3 regions of the Aquiluna sp. Uisw_065 genome follow, and region 3 is predicted to be linked to each of the others. Evidence: predicted binding sites of a transcription regulator. Region 3 holds the regulator's gene; each other region holds the start of a gene.
The links. Region 3 encodes HrcA, which represses chaperone genes, less so after heat shock. Its sites were predicted from a motif close to TTNGCACTCGNNNNNNNCGAGTGCNAA; they were not measured.

Region 1 (4,836 bases), 600 kb from region 3:
CACGCCTGGGTAAGTACCCTTGGCACCCTCAAGGGTGCCAGCAGCGAAGTCTTCAGAGTAGTTGGTTAGGTTACCGTCAACGAAGTAAAGCTTCTCACCAGGGAACTGGCTTGTTAGCTCAGGCACGATGGTCTTTGCCTCGTCGAATGTAATTAGAACGATTGCGTCTGGATCTCCGGCTAGTGCCTCAGCAATCTGAGCGGTGAAGTTGGTGTCACCAGTGTTGTAGGTAGGCTCCGCAATAACTTCGCCACCAGCAGCCTCAAAGGAAGCCTTGGTGAACTGAGCTAGACCGGTACCGTATGAGTCGTTTAGAACGATCATTGAGATTCTCTGGTGGCCGTCTTCCGCGATTAGGTTACCCAGAACTTCACCCTGAAGTACGTCTGAAGGAGCGGTACGGAAGTACAGGCCCTTGTCCTCGTAGTCAGTGAAAGCTGCTGAGGTGTTAGCTGGTGAGAAGTGAATTACACATTCAGCAATAACACGGTCGATGAACTGTAGTGATACACCTGAAGATGCAGCACCAACGATTGCCTGAGCACCTGCGCCTAGAAGACGTGGGATTTCAGTGTCGTAAGCCTTGTTGTCGGTGTCACCAGAGTCGCCAAAAGTAGCGTCAATTGTGAGCCCCTTGTTAGCAGCGTTGATTTCGTCAATCGCTAGAGCAGCACCAGCTTCTTCTGGTGGGCCTAGGAATGCGAGGTTACCGGTCAAAGGCAGTGCGGTACCTAGGTTTAGTACTAGGTCTCCATCTTGCTCAGGACCTAGCTCACAGCCGCCTGCGGTTGTTGTCGCTGCACAGCCAGCCAGAACAAGCGCCGAAACGCCTGCTGCAGACAAAGCCATGAGTGCACGCGACCTGTTGTTCTTTACGGTCATTGTTGCTCCTTGAAATAGCAATTTAAATGCGAACACAGGCAGGGAGCCCGCGCGCTAAATAAAGCATACTAACTGCATCATTTCGTGGAGGTTAACGCGCCTCCTAAAATCTCAAACCACTCGGCATCCTCGAGGGGATTAGCAGCTTAAATCAGATTAATAAACGATATCCGTCGAAAAAGACGGATAAATCAGGCTAAAAAGCCACTATTTTGGGAATGCTAAATTGAGTAACAATTCCATTCCGAATTTAAAGTGCTTCAACAATCGGCAAAATCGGCCTTCTTCGGAAGGCGTCTGCGGTCAGAATCGCCAGAGAAACCCAAACCAATCCAAAGCCGATCCACCGGACCGGTGGCATTTCCTCGCCCAATATGAAGTATCCGGCTGAGAACTGCAGCACTGGCGTGAGGTACTGAATGAACCCGATCATTGAAAGGGGGATCCGGCTTGCAGCAGCGCCGAACAAAATCAACGGAACCGCAGTCATGATTCCAAAGCCAATTAAGACCGCCGCTTCCATAGGACCACTTAGTAGCATTACCGGTCCAAGAGACGCCACGACAATTAGCTGAACTATCGCTATTGGAAGCACTGTCGCAGATTCGATTGTGAAACTCTGCAAGGCTCCAATGTTTCGGCCCACTCTGTTTTTAGCAAGCGAGTAGGTCCCAAAGCTCAACGCCAAAATAATAGCTATCCAGGGTGGCCGACCGTAGTCAATTGTGAGCACCACAACTGCGACAAACCCGACACTTAGTGCTACCCACTGCATTCGTCGTAGCTTTTCTTTTAGTAAAACCACCGCGAACATGACTGTTACCAGCGGGTTTATGAAATAACCAAGAGACGTCTCGATGACGTTACCGGTAACAACCGCAACGACGTAGACCTGCCAATTGATAAATATAAAAACAGCCGCCACTGCAACCCAGCCAAGTTTTTTTGGGGTTTTTACCAAGGATATAACTTGGCCCCAAGTTTTCGTAATCGTAACCAGCAGCGCGGCAAACAAAAAACCAAACACCACTCGCCAAACGACAGTCTCGAATGGAGAAGCAAATTTAGATAGCTGGATAAGGAGTGGAAACGAACCCCAAATTAAGTAGGCGCCCGCTCCAAAGCTCAGGCCTACCGTGTTTATAGAACGCTTCTTCACCTTGCAAGCCTAGAGGCATTAACAAAAAAAAGGCCCGAGAATCCGGGCCTTTTTTTATAAATCTCTAGCGTTCGATAACCGCAAGAATGTCGCGGGCCGACAGAACAAGATAGTCCTGGCCATCGTAGCGAAGCTCAGTTCCACCGTATTTGGAGAAGATAACAAGATCCCCAACTTTCAAGTCGACAGGTATGCGCTCGCCGTCCTCGCTAAAGCGACCTGGGCCAACTGAAATGACCTCGGCCTCTTGTGGCTTTTCCTTTGCTGTGTCTGGGATAACCAGACCTGACGCAGTTACCTGCTCGGCCTCAAGTGGACGAACAACAACGCGATCTTCAAGTGGCTTAATAGAAACCGACACTGTTACCTCTTCTTTGTCTAAAGTTTGTGGATTAGCAGACTCCCATCGAGAGTGCTAATGCAACTTTAGGTGTTATCAGGCACTTGGTCAAGGTCAGCGGCTGCTATCGACAGCGGTAAGTTTAACGAGTGCCCGATCTAGACGAGAAAATTTTTGGACCCGAAGCCAAGCAGTTACTTGGCAAGCTGGGCTTCCTGGACGCAAAAGCGGACCTACTCAAACTAACAACCGATCTTAGAAAGCAAGGATACGAACCTCAGCTAGTAGCTCTGTGCATCTCCCAAGCGAAACTCCGTTCAAGAGCGGTGCCAAAATTTGGATCAGAACTTGCGAGCACAATGCTATTCACGGAAGAGGGCCTCGAGCAGGCAACTCGGCAGCAAGTTGCCGCTTGGCATGCCCAAAGGTTTTCGACTCGCGGCATCAAATTGGTCACGGATCTTGGTTGCGGCATCGGCGGGGACGCACTGGCTTTCGCTGAAGCGGGGCTTGAGGTAGCGGCCATTGAAAAGGACGGACTGACTGCCAAAATCGCGCAGCACAATCTGCATGACTACCCAATGGCAAAGGTCTCTAATGCCGATGCTCTCGACATCGAAGCCGAATCGACGGCATTCTGGCTTGACCCGGCCAGGCGAAAACTTAGCTCAAAAGCAACAGGAAGAGTCATGCTCAAGCCCGAGGACTTTTCGCCGAATCTGAACTTCGCCTTCGAAATCGGTGGGAAGCACACGGCGGGCATAAAGCTAGCCGGTAGCCTGCCTCACGAATTGATCCCGGAGGATTGCGAAGCAAATTGGGTGTCTCATAACAATGAACTTGTAGAAACCGTGCTGTGGTTTGGTGAACTTGGCAAAAGTGGCAAAAGATCAGCCCTTATTTTGGCCGACCCGATAATTGAGTATTCCGCTGACTTGATTCAGGCACCGATAAATGAAGTTGGCAAGTACGTTTACGACCCCAATCCGGCGCTGGTTAGGTCTCACCTACTTGGAGCGTTTGCGATTGAAAATGGACTCTGGGGCATCTCTCCCTCAATCGCATATCTCAGTTCCGACAGTGAGCTTATTTCGCCTTGGCTAAGAGGGTTTGAGGTGATGGAAGCATTGCCACTTGATGTCAAAAGGATTGCCAAGAGAATGAGCGAGCTTGGCATTGGAACACTTGAAATAAAGAAACGTGGAGTGGACATAACTCCTGAGCAGCTCCGCCCAAAGTTGAAACTAAAAGGAAAAAACACCGCCACCCTGATCCTCACCAGGGTGGGCGACGCTCGTAAAGCACTCGTCTGTCAGTCACTTAGCCAACGATAAGTAACTCGTGACTGGTTCTCATGCCTCAGATTCCCCGCTGGGAGTTATTGGGGTTGCTTGAGCGTTAGCAGTGGGCTTCTAGAGCGTCTGCACTTTTGTAACCTCGAGGGTGGATTCCGCCCCGAAGCCAAGACCACTTGGTGGCCGACCAGCCATTATTAGTTGTGCACCGATAGACGCAATCATTGCTCCGTTGTCCGTACATAGCGAGAAACGTGGAATCCGAAGCTCGATACCAGCTTCATCGCAGCGTATCTTCGCCACCTGACGAAGCCGCGCGTTGGCAACAACGCCGCCACCAAGCAGTAATCGCTTGACCCCGTGAGCCTCACAGGCATTGATTGCCTTGGTGAGTAGGACATCAACCACTGCCTCCCTAAAGCTTGCGGCAACGTCGGGTTTTGAAATCTCTTGTCCCGCATCGCTGGCCTTTTCAACGTGCCTCGCCACTGCAGTCTTCAGGCCCGAGAATGAAAAATCAAACCTGTGAGCTTCCATGTCCTTTGGCAACGACAGTCCGCGTGGAAACCGGATGGCCTTTGGATTGCCGCCTTCAGCGAGCTTGTCTATTTGAGGCCCACCTGGGTAGGGAAGACCCAAAACCCTGGCGACCTTGTCGAAGGCTTCGCCGGCAGCGTCGTCGATTGTTTCGCCCAGTAGCTCAACGTCGTCAAGTAAGTCGCGCACCAAAAGCAGAGACGTGTGACCTCCAGAAACCAAGAGTGCGATTGTTGGCAGCGAAACGGTTCCATTTTCCAGCACATCCGCGCCCACGTGGCCTACCAAGTGATTGACGGCGTAAATCGGCAAATTGTGCGCTATGGCGAGCGCCTTTGCCGCGCCAATTCCAACCATCAAGGCGCCTGCTAGGCCTGGTCCATTGGCCACCGCAATCGCGTCGATCTGATTCATCGTGAGGTTCGCCTCTTTGAGAGCTTGGGCAATGGTGGGCTGCAGCGCCTCAAGGTGAGCTCGTGCGGCCACCTCGGGAACCACCCCGCCAAACTTAGCGTGCTCGTCCATAGAGCTATGAAGCGCGTTTGCCAGTAGCCGATTGCCTTTGACTATCCCGATTCCAGTTTCGTCGCAGGTGCTTTCAACGCCTAGGACAATGGGCTGCT
Region 2 (4,836 bases), 250 kb from region 3:
CTTCAAGATGCAGTCCCTATGACCTTGGGTCAGGAATTCGCAGCTTGGTCTCAGACGCTTAGTGAAGACGAGGGCCGACTTCAGGAAATGATTCCTTTGTTGAGTGAGATAAATCTCGGCGGCACAGCTATTGGCACGAAGCTAAACACCCCGGCCGGTTACTCGCAATTGGTGACCGACGTCCTCAGCGAAATTTGCGAACACCAGTTCTTTCCAGCTGTGAACCTGATCGAGGCAACGAGCGACACCGGAGTTTTTGTGTCGGTCTCGAGCACCTTCAAGCGACTAGCTACCAAAATATCCAAGATCTCAAACGACCTCAGATTGCTTTCATCTGGCCCAAGGGCTGGCATCAACGAGATAAACCTCCCCGCAAGGCAAGCCGGATCCTCGATTATGCCCGGCAAAGTAAACCCGGTAATTCCAGAGGCGGTAAACGAGATTGCCTTCACCGTAATCGGAAATGACCTAACAGTTACGATGGCGGCCGAAGCCGGTCAGCTGCAGCTCAACGCATTCGAACCAATTATTGCCAGGTCGCTGATGATGAGCGTGGTGTACCTAAGACAGGGCTGTCACATTCTTGCCAAGTTCTGCATGAGTGGAATTACTGCCAATGTCGAGCACCTTAGGCTCACGGTTGAAAACTCAATTGGGCTTGCTACTGCACTTGCTCCAAAACTTGGGTATGAAAAGACTTCTCTGATTGCCAAGCACGCAGCCGAGATGAACATGTCAGTTAGGGAAGCAGTGATGGACCTAGGCCTAATGACCGAGGATGAATTCAATTCCCTTCTAGGTGACGTTAGAAAGCTAACCGGGCAGGACTGATTCGGCTCTCGGCTAGATAAAGCTGGCCACTCCCCAAGTAATTAGAGGCGCAAGAACGAGAGCGGGCAGCATGTCTGCGACCGAGACCATTCTGATTTGCAGGACCCTCAGTCCGGTCCCGAGCAATAGAACTCCACCGGTGGCCGTGATTGATGCCACAAGGGCATCGCTCATGAGAGTTCCGGCGCTCGCGGCCAAAAGGGTCAACAGGCCCTGCCAGATGCCAACGGGAATTGCCGCAAAAGCGACTCCCCAACCAAGGGCCGCCGCAAAGGCAACCGAGGTCAATCCGTCCAGTGAGGATTTCAGAGCTAGAACATCAAATCCTTGCCCTAAGCCATCCTGAAGCGCTCCGAGCACGGCCATGGGTCCAATTGTGAAAAGCAAAGAGGCGTTCACAAAGCCCTCTATAAATTTTTCTTTGTCTCCGCCTCGAGAGGCTTTTAGTTGAAGCCAGGTGCCGAAGTGTGAAAGGCGTTGCTCAATTTTGAGCATTGAGCCAAGAACACTGCCCACCACCAAAGATGCCAAAACTACTAGTAAGGTTCCTGCCGAACCGACCTCAGCTACGAAAGAGGAATCGGTGAGAGCTATTAGGTTTAGGCCACCGATAACCAGCACTACCAGGCCCAGAGCATCGGTCAGAGTTCGTGAAATGTTTTCAGGGAGTCTGTGACCCAGAGCTACGCCTATGCCTGCACCGATCAAGATGGAAAAAACATTAATGATTGTTCCCAAGGACACCTTTTCTAATGATTCTGGTAAGAATCAAAAGACTACTTAATAGTTGGCTAGTCTTTTTGCTCTTGGAAGCTAATCGAAACAGAGTTGATGCAGTAGCGGTTCCCCGTTGGGGTTTGCGGCGCATCGTCAAAAAGATGACCGAGATGGCTGCCGCACTTGGCACATCTGACTTCGGTCCGAACCATGCCGTGATCACGATCTTCTAGGTACTCAATCGCCTCGTTCTTAAGAGATTTGTAAAAAGAAGGCCAGCCGCAATGTGAATCGAATTTCGCCTCGGCTTCGAAGAGCTCAGCGCCACATCCTCGACAACTGTATGTACCCACTCGTTTCTCTTCGAGGAGTTCCCCGGAGTACTCGCGCTCGGTTCCTGCCAGGCGCAACACCTGATATTCAGACTCGGAAAGCTCATCGCGCCACTGCTGGTCGGTCTTGAAAATTTCGTATTTCACTAAAATCACCTCTTCCATACTTTATAACCGTTAGGTAACACATTTCATACCGACAGATATGACTGTCTTTTTTATGCAAAACCCCCTAGAGTTGGTCAGGTCGAGCTGTGACCGAGGTTAAGCTTGATGCATTTGTGAGTTACGCAAATGGAACAAGCAACAGGAGCAGCAAAAATGGCACAAGGAACCGTAAAGTGGTTTAACTCTGAAAAGGGATTTGGATTCATCACTCAGGATGGCGGACCGGACGTATTCGTTCACTTCTCCGCAATCGAGTCAGATGGATACCGCGAACTTCGTGAGAACCAGCGAGTTGAGTTCAACGTTAAGGATGGGGACAAGGGTCCTCAGGCTGAAAACGTAGTTCCAGTCGCATAAGTAGTTAAAACATCGAACACCGGTAGCTTTTGCTGCCGGTGTTCTTTTTAACCTGAGGTAACTGTTTTCCTCAATTTATTTGCACTCAGAGCATTAGAGTGCTAAAACTTTATTAGCACTCTCGAACCGGGAGTGCTAATCCCAGTCTTGAATTCAAACAGAGAAGGCCCAAATGGCAAAAATTATTCACTTCAATGAGGAGGCCCGTCGCGGTCTTGAGCGCGGCCTGAACATTCTCGCCGACACCGTCAAGGTAACCCTTGGACCACGTGGTCGCAATGTTGTTTTGGAGAAAAAGTGGGGCGCACCTACTATCACCAACGATGGCGTTTCAATCGCCAAAGAAATTGAGCTAAGCGATCCCTTCGAAAGAATTGGCGCTGAGCTAGTCAAGGAAGTTGCCAAGAAGACAGACGACGTGGCCGGAGACGGAACCACCACAGCAACTGTCCTGGCTCAAGCGCTTGTAAAAGAGGGCCTGAGAAACGTTGCAGCCGGCGCTGACCCAATCAGCCTCAAGCGCGGCATCGAAAAAGCCTCCGACGCAGTTATCGAAGCCTTGATCAAGATGGCCGTTCCTGTAGAGACCAAGGCGCAGATCGCGGCAACCGCGTCTATCTCCGCTGGCGACTCAGTAATTGGTGACATCATCGCCGAAGCAATCGACAAGGTCGGTAAAGAGGGTGTAGTCACCGTAGAGGAGTCGAACACTTTCGGTATTCACCTTGAACTAACTGAGGGAATGCGCTTTGACAAGGGTTACGTTTCTGCCTACATGGTTACCGACCCGGAACGCCAAGAGGCGATCCTAGAGGATGCCTACGTGTTGATCGTAAACAACAAGATTTCCAACATGAAGGACTTGCTTCCAATCGTTGACAAGGTCATGCAGGCTGCAAAGCCGCTGCTGATCATCAGCGAGGACATTGAAGGCGAAGCTCTTGCCACTTTGGTAGTAAACAAGATCCGTGGAATCTTCAAGTCGGTTGCTGTCAAGGCCCCAGGCTTCGGAGATCGCCGCAAGGCAATGTTGCAGGACATCGCTATTTTGACCGGTGGCCAGGTTATAGCCGAAGAAGTCGGACTAAAGCTCGAGAACACCGAGCTCTCAATGCTGGGACGTGCTCGCAAGGTTGTAATAACCAAGGACGAGACGACCATTGTTGAAGGAGCTGGTGAGAGCGACCAGATCAAGGGCCGTGTCGAGCAGATTAGGCGCGAAATCGCAACAACAGATTCTGACTATGACCGTGAGAAGCTTCAGGAGCGCTTGGCGAAGCTTGCCGGTGGTGTTGCAGTGATCAAGGCTGGAGCAGCCACAGAGGTTGAGCTCAAGGAGCGCAAGCACCGCATTGAGGACGCTGTTCGCAATGCTAAGGCTGCAGTTGAAGAGGGCATCGTAGCCGGCGGTGGAGTAGCACTACTCCAGGCTGGAAAACTGGCTCTTGACAAGCTGAAGCTAACTGGCGATGAAGCAACTGGAGCAGACATTGTTCGCGTTGCAATCTCTGCGCCTCTTAAGCAGATCGCAATCAACGCCGGCCTAGAGCCTGGTGTTGTGGCCGAGAAGGTTGCTAACTTGCCAGATGGCGAAGGACTAAACGCTGCAACTGGCGAATACGTCAACATGCTAGAGGCCGGAATCAATGACCCAGTAAAGGTAACTCGCTCTGCTCTGCAGAACGCGGCCTCTATTGCTGGATTGTTCTTGACCACTGAGGCGGTTGTGGCCGAAAAGCCAGAGCCAGCATCAGCGATGCCTTCTGACCCAAGCGGCGGAATGGACTACTAAAGTCAATCGATACTAAAAAAGAACGGGATGGCGTAGGCCATCCCGTTCTTTTTTAAGTTAACTAGTTACTCGAGTGGTTCCTTGGAAGCTCAAGTACGAAGGTAGAGCCCCCGCCTGGAGTTTCTAATGCTCTAATTTCCCCGCGGTGCGCGGTAATAATTGATTTTGCGATTGCCAGGCCGAGTCCAGACCCCCCGGTGCTGCGGTTTCTGGAACTGTCTGCTCGATAAAAGCGCTCAAACACCTTGGTCCTGAGTGGCTCCGGGATGCCCTCGCCGTGATCAATTACCTTAATGTTTAAGTTCTGAGCGGCTGCTTCGATCTCGAGGCTGACCTCCGATCCGGCCGGAGCAAAGCGAGAGGCGTTGGCAACAAGGTTTGTTAGCACTTGCTTTACTCGGTCGGTATCCACCTCGGCTACAAAGTCCTTGCCGTTTCTGGCAACTCGGAATTTCACTTCCTGGTTTGCAACCGAAGCATCTTTGATTACTAGATCCGCAAGCTTGGCTAGGTCGGTCTCCACTAGATCTAGGTTCCCACTCTCGTCCATTCGTGTGAGTGTAAGTAGGCTCTCGACGAGACCTGTCATGCGAACTGCTTCACTTTCGATGCGCTGCATGGCTTCGGCAACATCCTGTT
Region 3 (4,836 bases):
GATCGGATGCTTCAGCTGACTGGAATAGTTGACGACCGTCAAATGCGGGCCCAATATCTGGACCGCATGGACATTGAGCGAGAACGTGGTATCACGATTAAGTCTCAAGCCGTGCGGCTGCCTTGGGAGTTTAACAATGAGACTTTCGCGCTAAACATGATTGACACACCCGGCCACGTGGATTTCACTTACGAAGTTTCTAGATCGTTAGCTGCCTGCGAGGGAGCAGTTTTGCTTGTGGACGCGGCTCAAGGGATTGAGGCACAGACTCTGGCCAATCTTTATCTTGCGATGGAGAACGACCTGGAAATTATTCCGGTTCTAAATAAAATCGACCTTCCAGCGGCTCAAACTGAGAAATACGCGGAGGAACTCGCCAACCTGATTGGCGGATCCCCGGATGACTGCCTAAGAGTGTCGGGTAAAACTGGCGTGGGAGTAGAAGAGCTTCTTGACCGAATCGTTCAGCGAGTGCCTGCGCCCAAGGGTGACATCAATGCTCCCGCCCGTGCAATGATCTTCGATTCTGTTTATGACAGCTACCGCGGCGTGGTCACCTACGTCAGAATGATTGATGGTCGACTCTCTTCTCGGGAGCAGATTCAAATGATGTCAACCAGGGCGGTGCATGAGCTATTGGAGATAGGCGTCATTAGCCCGGAGCCAGTCGTTACAAAGGGTTTATCGGCTGGCGAGGTGGGTTATTTGATCACTGGAGTCAAGGACGTGAGGCTTTCCAAAGTCGGCGACACTGTCACTACTAAAGATAAGCCCGCAACAGTTTCTTTGAAGGGTTATGCCGAGCCAAAGCCAATGGTTTTCTCTGGTATTTACCCAATAGATGGAAGCGATTACCCAAATCTGAGAGAGGCATTGGATAAGCTCCGCCTCTCTGACGCGTCATTGGTCTACGAGCCGGAAACTTCAGCCGCACTTGGCTTCGGCTTTCGCTGCGGCTTTTTGGGTCTATTGCACCTTGAGATAATCACCGAGCGACTTGAGCGAGAATTCAATCTCTCTCTAATTGCGACGGCCCCATCAGTGGTTTATCAGGTCACTCGCGAGGACAACACCGAGTTCATAGTCACTAACCCGTCTGAGTTTCCTGAGGGAAAAATAAAGGTAGTGAAAGAGCCGATCGTAAAGGCCACAATTCTGAGCCCCAAGGACTACGTGGGCACAATCATGGACCTGTGTCAAACGCGCCGTGGCACGATGATTGACATGCAATATCTCGGTGAAGACCGAGTTCAACTCCGCTATCAGCTTCCGCTAGCTGAGATAGTTTTTGACTTTTTTGATCAGCTAAAAAGCAAGACCCAGGGTTACGGTTCTTTGGACTATGAGGAAGCCGGCTATCTCCCGGGCGACTTGGTAAAAGTAGATTTGCTACTTCAGGGCGAGAAGGTAGACGCCTTCAGCTCGATTGTTCACAAGGACAAGGCTTATGGCCACGGGACAAAGATTACGGCGAAGCTCCGCGAGCTAATACCGAGACAGCAGTTTGAGGTTCCAATTCAAGCGGCGGTGGGCTCAAGAATCATTGCCCGTGAGAGTGTCCGTGCGGTCAGGAAAGACGTGTTAGCTAAATGCTATGGCGGCGACATAAGCAGAAAACGAAAGCTTCTTGAAAAGCAAAAAGAGGGCAAGAAGCGAATGAAGATGGTGGGACGAGTAGAAGTTCCTCAGGACGCATTTATCAAAGCGCTGTCTTCGGACGAAACCTCGAGCACGGAAAAGAAAAAGTAGTGTCAGCTAGCTTGCCGCTGGGGCTGCCGTGGCCAATGTCGAACCTCATACCTCCAAGGTTCGATGAGTTGAAATCCTTTCACGCCTATGTTCACATTCCGTTTTGCGAATTTAGGTGCGGCTATTGCGATTTCAATACTTATACCGCCAAGGAAATCGGCGGGCTATCCCAGTCGAGTTTCCACGAGTCCCTAATTACCGAAATAGATGCCAGTGCGAAGATTTTGGAAAACTCGGGTTATCCGAAGCGAGGTCTTTCGACCTTGTTCTTCGGTGGCGGGACACCATCGCTTTTTACCAGTAATCAAATTGAGCTCATCATGGCTAGCTTGAGAGATCATTATGGTTTTTTACCGGACATCGAAATAACGCTAGAAGCTAACCCCGAATCGGCAAGTCCTCAGTATTTAGAGCAACTGGCCGCCATCGGTGTAAACAGAATCAGCTTGGGGGTCCAGAGCTTCGATCCAAAAGTTCTAGAAACGCTAGAGCGAGTTCATGATCCCGACAAGGTTGGCCCAATCTTGAAAGCCGCAGCCGAACTTGGATTAGAAAGCAGTCTCGATTTGATCTACGGTGCTCCAAACGAGTCGCTGGATTCTTGGAAAAATACTGTTGAAATCGCCGCGTCGATGGGCACGAAACACGTATCCGCCTACTCCTTGATTGTTGAACCGGGAACAAAGCTTGCCAGGCAAATCAAGGTCGGTGAATTGCCTGAAACGGATGACGACTTGGACGCAGAAAAGTTTGAAATTGCGGACAGCATTTTTCAGGCCAATGGTCTTCCTTGGTATGAAGTCGCCAACTGGGGTAAACCGTCGCAGCATAATCACGCTTATTGGAGCAGCGCCGATTGGTGGGGCTTTGGTCCGGGAGCTCATTCACACTTGAGCGGGAATCGATTTTGGAACACCAAGCATCCCCTCAGTTATCAAAAACAGCTTGCGAACGGCTCGCCGGTTGCAGGAATCGAATACATTGATGCGCGCACTAACCTCGAGGAGCGCTTGATGTTGGAACTGAGAACCAGTACTGGGATTCCTGCAAACGTATTGGCTGAACTCGGTATTTTGGAAAGTACGATCGAGCCTTTTATTTTGGATGGAAGCTTGAAGATCAATAACCAAAATCTTGCAGTTACGGCTGCAGGTAGGCTTTTCGTTGATCGCATAGTTCTTCAACTGCTGACGAATTAGTCCATACGGAATAGACTTGGCACTCATGATAGGTCAGTGCTAATGATTCCAAACAGATCCCTAGAGGTTTTGCGGGCAATTGTTGAGGATTACATCGCCTCGAACCAGCCTGTCGGTTCTAAGTCTCTTCTTGATAGACATCCACTGGGCGTCTCGGCCGCCACAATTCGTAACGACATGGCGCTTTTGGAAGAAGAAGAGCTGATTACTGCTCCGCACACTTCCAGCGGCAGAATTCCAACCGAAAAAGGTTATCGACTTTTCGTGGACAAGCTCGGTGAGATTAAGCCGCTTTCGCACTCGGAGCGCAGCGCGATTGAGACCTTCTTGGACGGTGCTACTGACCTGGACGAGATTGTAGAAAGAACCGCTAGATCGCTATCAACGCTTACAAATACTTTGGCGCTAGTTCAGTATCCGACCCTTGGGAAGGCAAAAGTTCGCCACGTCGAGCTAATACCTATTGCCGAGCTGAGGCTCCTTGTGATGCTCATTTCTGACAAGGGCAGGGTTCAGCAGGTTCAGGTGGAACTAAGTGTTCCGGCCGACTTGGATCTTGTTACCGAGTTGCGCGGACGTCTAAACGGGATGCTGGTGGGTTCAAACTTTACGGATGTCAGGGTGATTTTGGACAAGCTCCCGGCTGAGTTTGCGCCTAGTCGAAGAGATTTTGTTGGAAGAGTTGTTTCTCAGCTTCAGTCCTTGATCGATGCCAATAGAGAAGAACGGTTGGTCTTGTCGGGTACTGCGAATCTAGCCAAACACGATGAAGATTTTGGTGGCGAACTCTCGAGTGTTCTTGAGGCTATCGAGGAACAAGTTGTGATGCTTCGTTTGATGCAAGAAATGCAGACGGATCAATATGGTGTCGGCCTTAAGATCGGTTCCGAGCTTGGGGTTGCTGGCGTCCAACATGCGGCCATGATGGCCATCGGTTACGAAAACTCCGGAACCGAGTTAGCAAAAATTGGTGTCCTCGGGCCAACAAGAATGAACTATTCGGGGAACATAGCGTCGGTTAGAGCCGTTGCAAAATATCTAAGCAATGTACTGGAGGCAAATTCTTGAGCGATCACTACGAAGTTCTCGGAGTCGCAAGGGATGCGACCGAGGATCAAATCAAGAAGGCATATCGCAAACTGGCAAGGGAGCTACACCCTGACATCAACCCGGCCAAGGAAGCCCAGGAGCGCTTCAAGTTAGTAACGCACGCCTACGAGGTGCTAATTGACAGCAACAGTCGCGCAAGCTACGACGGAGCCGGGTCCGAAGGGGTAGGCATCGGAGACATTTTCGACAGTTTCTTTGGTGGAGGAGGCCAGCGTGGACCACAGTCCAGGTCCCAGAGGGGCCAGGACGCGCTCCTAAGAGTGGATCTAGATCTGAAAGAGGCAGTTTTTGGTGCCAACAAAGTACTGACCATCGACACGGCGATTCTCTGCGAAGTGTGCAAGGGAAGCTGCTGCCGCCCGGGAACAAGCGCTCAAACCTGCGATATCTGCAGAGGATCAGGCCAGATTCAACGTCGGGTTCAGTCATTCATGGGAGCCATGGTCACCTCTGCACCATGCGGGACTTGCCGTGGAACCGGTCAAGTGATTCCAGACCCTTGCGTAGAGTGCCGAGCCCAGGGCAGAGTCAGAGCCTCAAGAGACCTAGACCTCGATATCCCAGCAGGAGTTTCGGATGGCTTGCGTCTACACCTGCCTGGTCAGGGCGAAGTCGGTTTCGGCGGGGGACCAAGTGGGGATATATACCTTGAAGTTTCAGTCCGGGCAGACCCTACTTTCGGACGGGATGGCGATAATTTGGTGGCCGTACTAGAGGTTCCGATTGCAGATGCGGCCCTTGGTTTCGAGACCGAGATTGAGACATTGGATGGGCCTTC

Region 1: a site for HrcA is predicted at 2,434-2,460, ahead of groES (co-chaperone GroES). Genes of this name have one in related genera too.
Region 2: a site for HrcA is predicted at 2,518-2,544, ahead of groL (chaperonin GroEL). Genes of this name have one in related genera too.

The regions. Positions count from the first base shown of each region.
Region 1 covers NZ_CP159836.1:197,391-202,226, reverse strand. Annotated here, with positions in the region: gene ABXT50_RS01045 (ABC transporter substrate-binding protein) at 1-882, opposite strand, end outside; gene rarD (EamA family transporter RarD) at 1,133-2,041, opposite strand; gene groES (co-chaperone GroES) at 2,106-2,402, opposite strand; gene ABXT50_RS01030 (THUMP-like domain-containing protein) at 2,531-3,715, shown strand; gene tsaD (tRNA (adenosine(37)-N6)-threonylcarbamoyltransferase complex transferase subunit TsaD) at 3,794-4,836, opposite strand, start outside.
Region 2 covers NZ_CP159836.1:1,043,181-1,048,016, reverse strand. Annotated here, with positions in the region: gene ABXT50_RS05255 (aspartate ammonia-lyase) at 1-831, shown strand, start outside; gene ABXT50_RS05250 (DUF554 domain-containing protein) at 844-1,575, opposite strand; gene msrB (peptide-methionine (R)-S-oxide reductase MsrB) at 1,623-2,027, opposite strand; gene ABXT50_RS05240 (cold-shock protein) at 2,202-2,405, shown strand; gene groL (chaperonin GroEL) at 2,578-4,197, shown strand; gene ABXT50_RS05230 (sensor histidine kinase) at 4,259-4,836, opposite strand, start outside.
Region 3 covers NZ_CP159836.1:793,873-798,708, reverse strand. Annotated here, with positions in the region: gene lepA (translation elongation factor 4) at 1-1,749, shown strand, start outside; gene hemW (radical SAM family heme chaperone HemW) at 1,749-2,948, shown strand; gene hrcA (heat-inducible transcriptional repressor HrcA) at 2,991-4,016, shown strand; gene ABXT50_RS03980 (DnaJ C-terminal domain-containing protein) at 4,013-4,836, shown strand, end outside.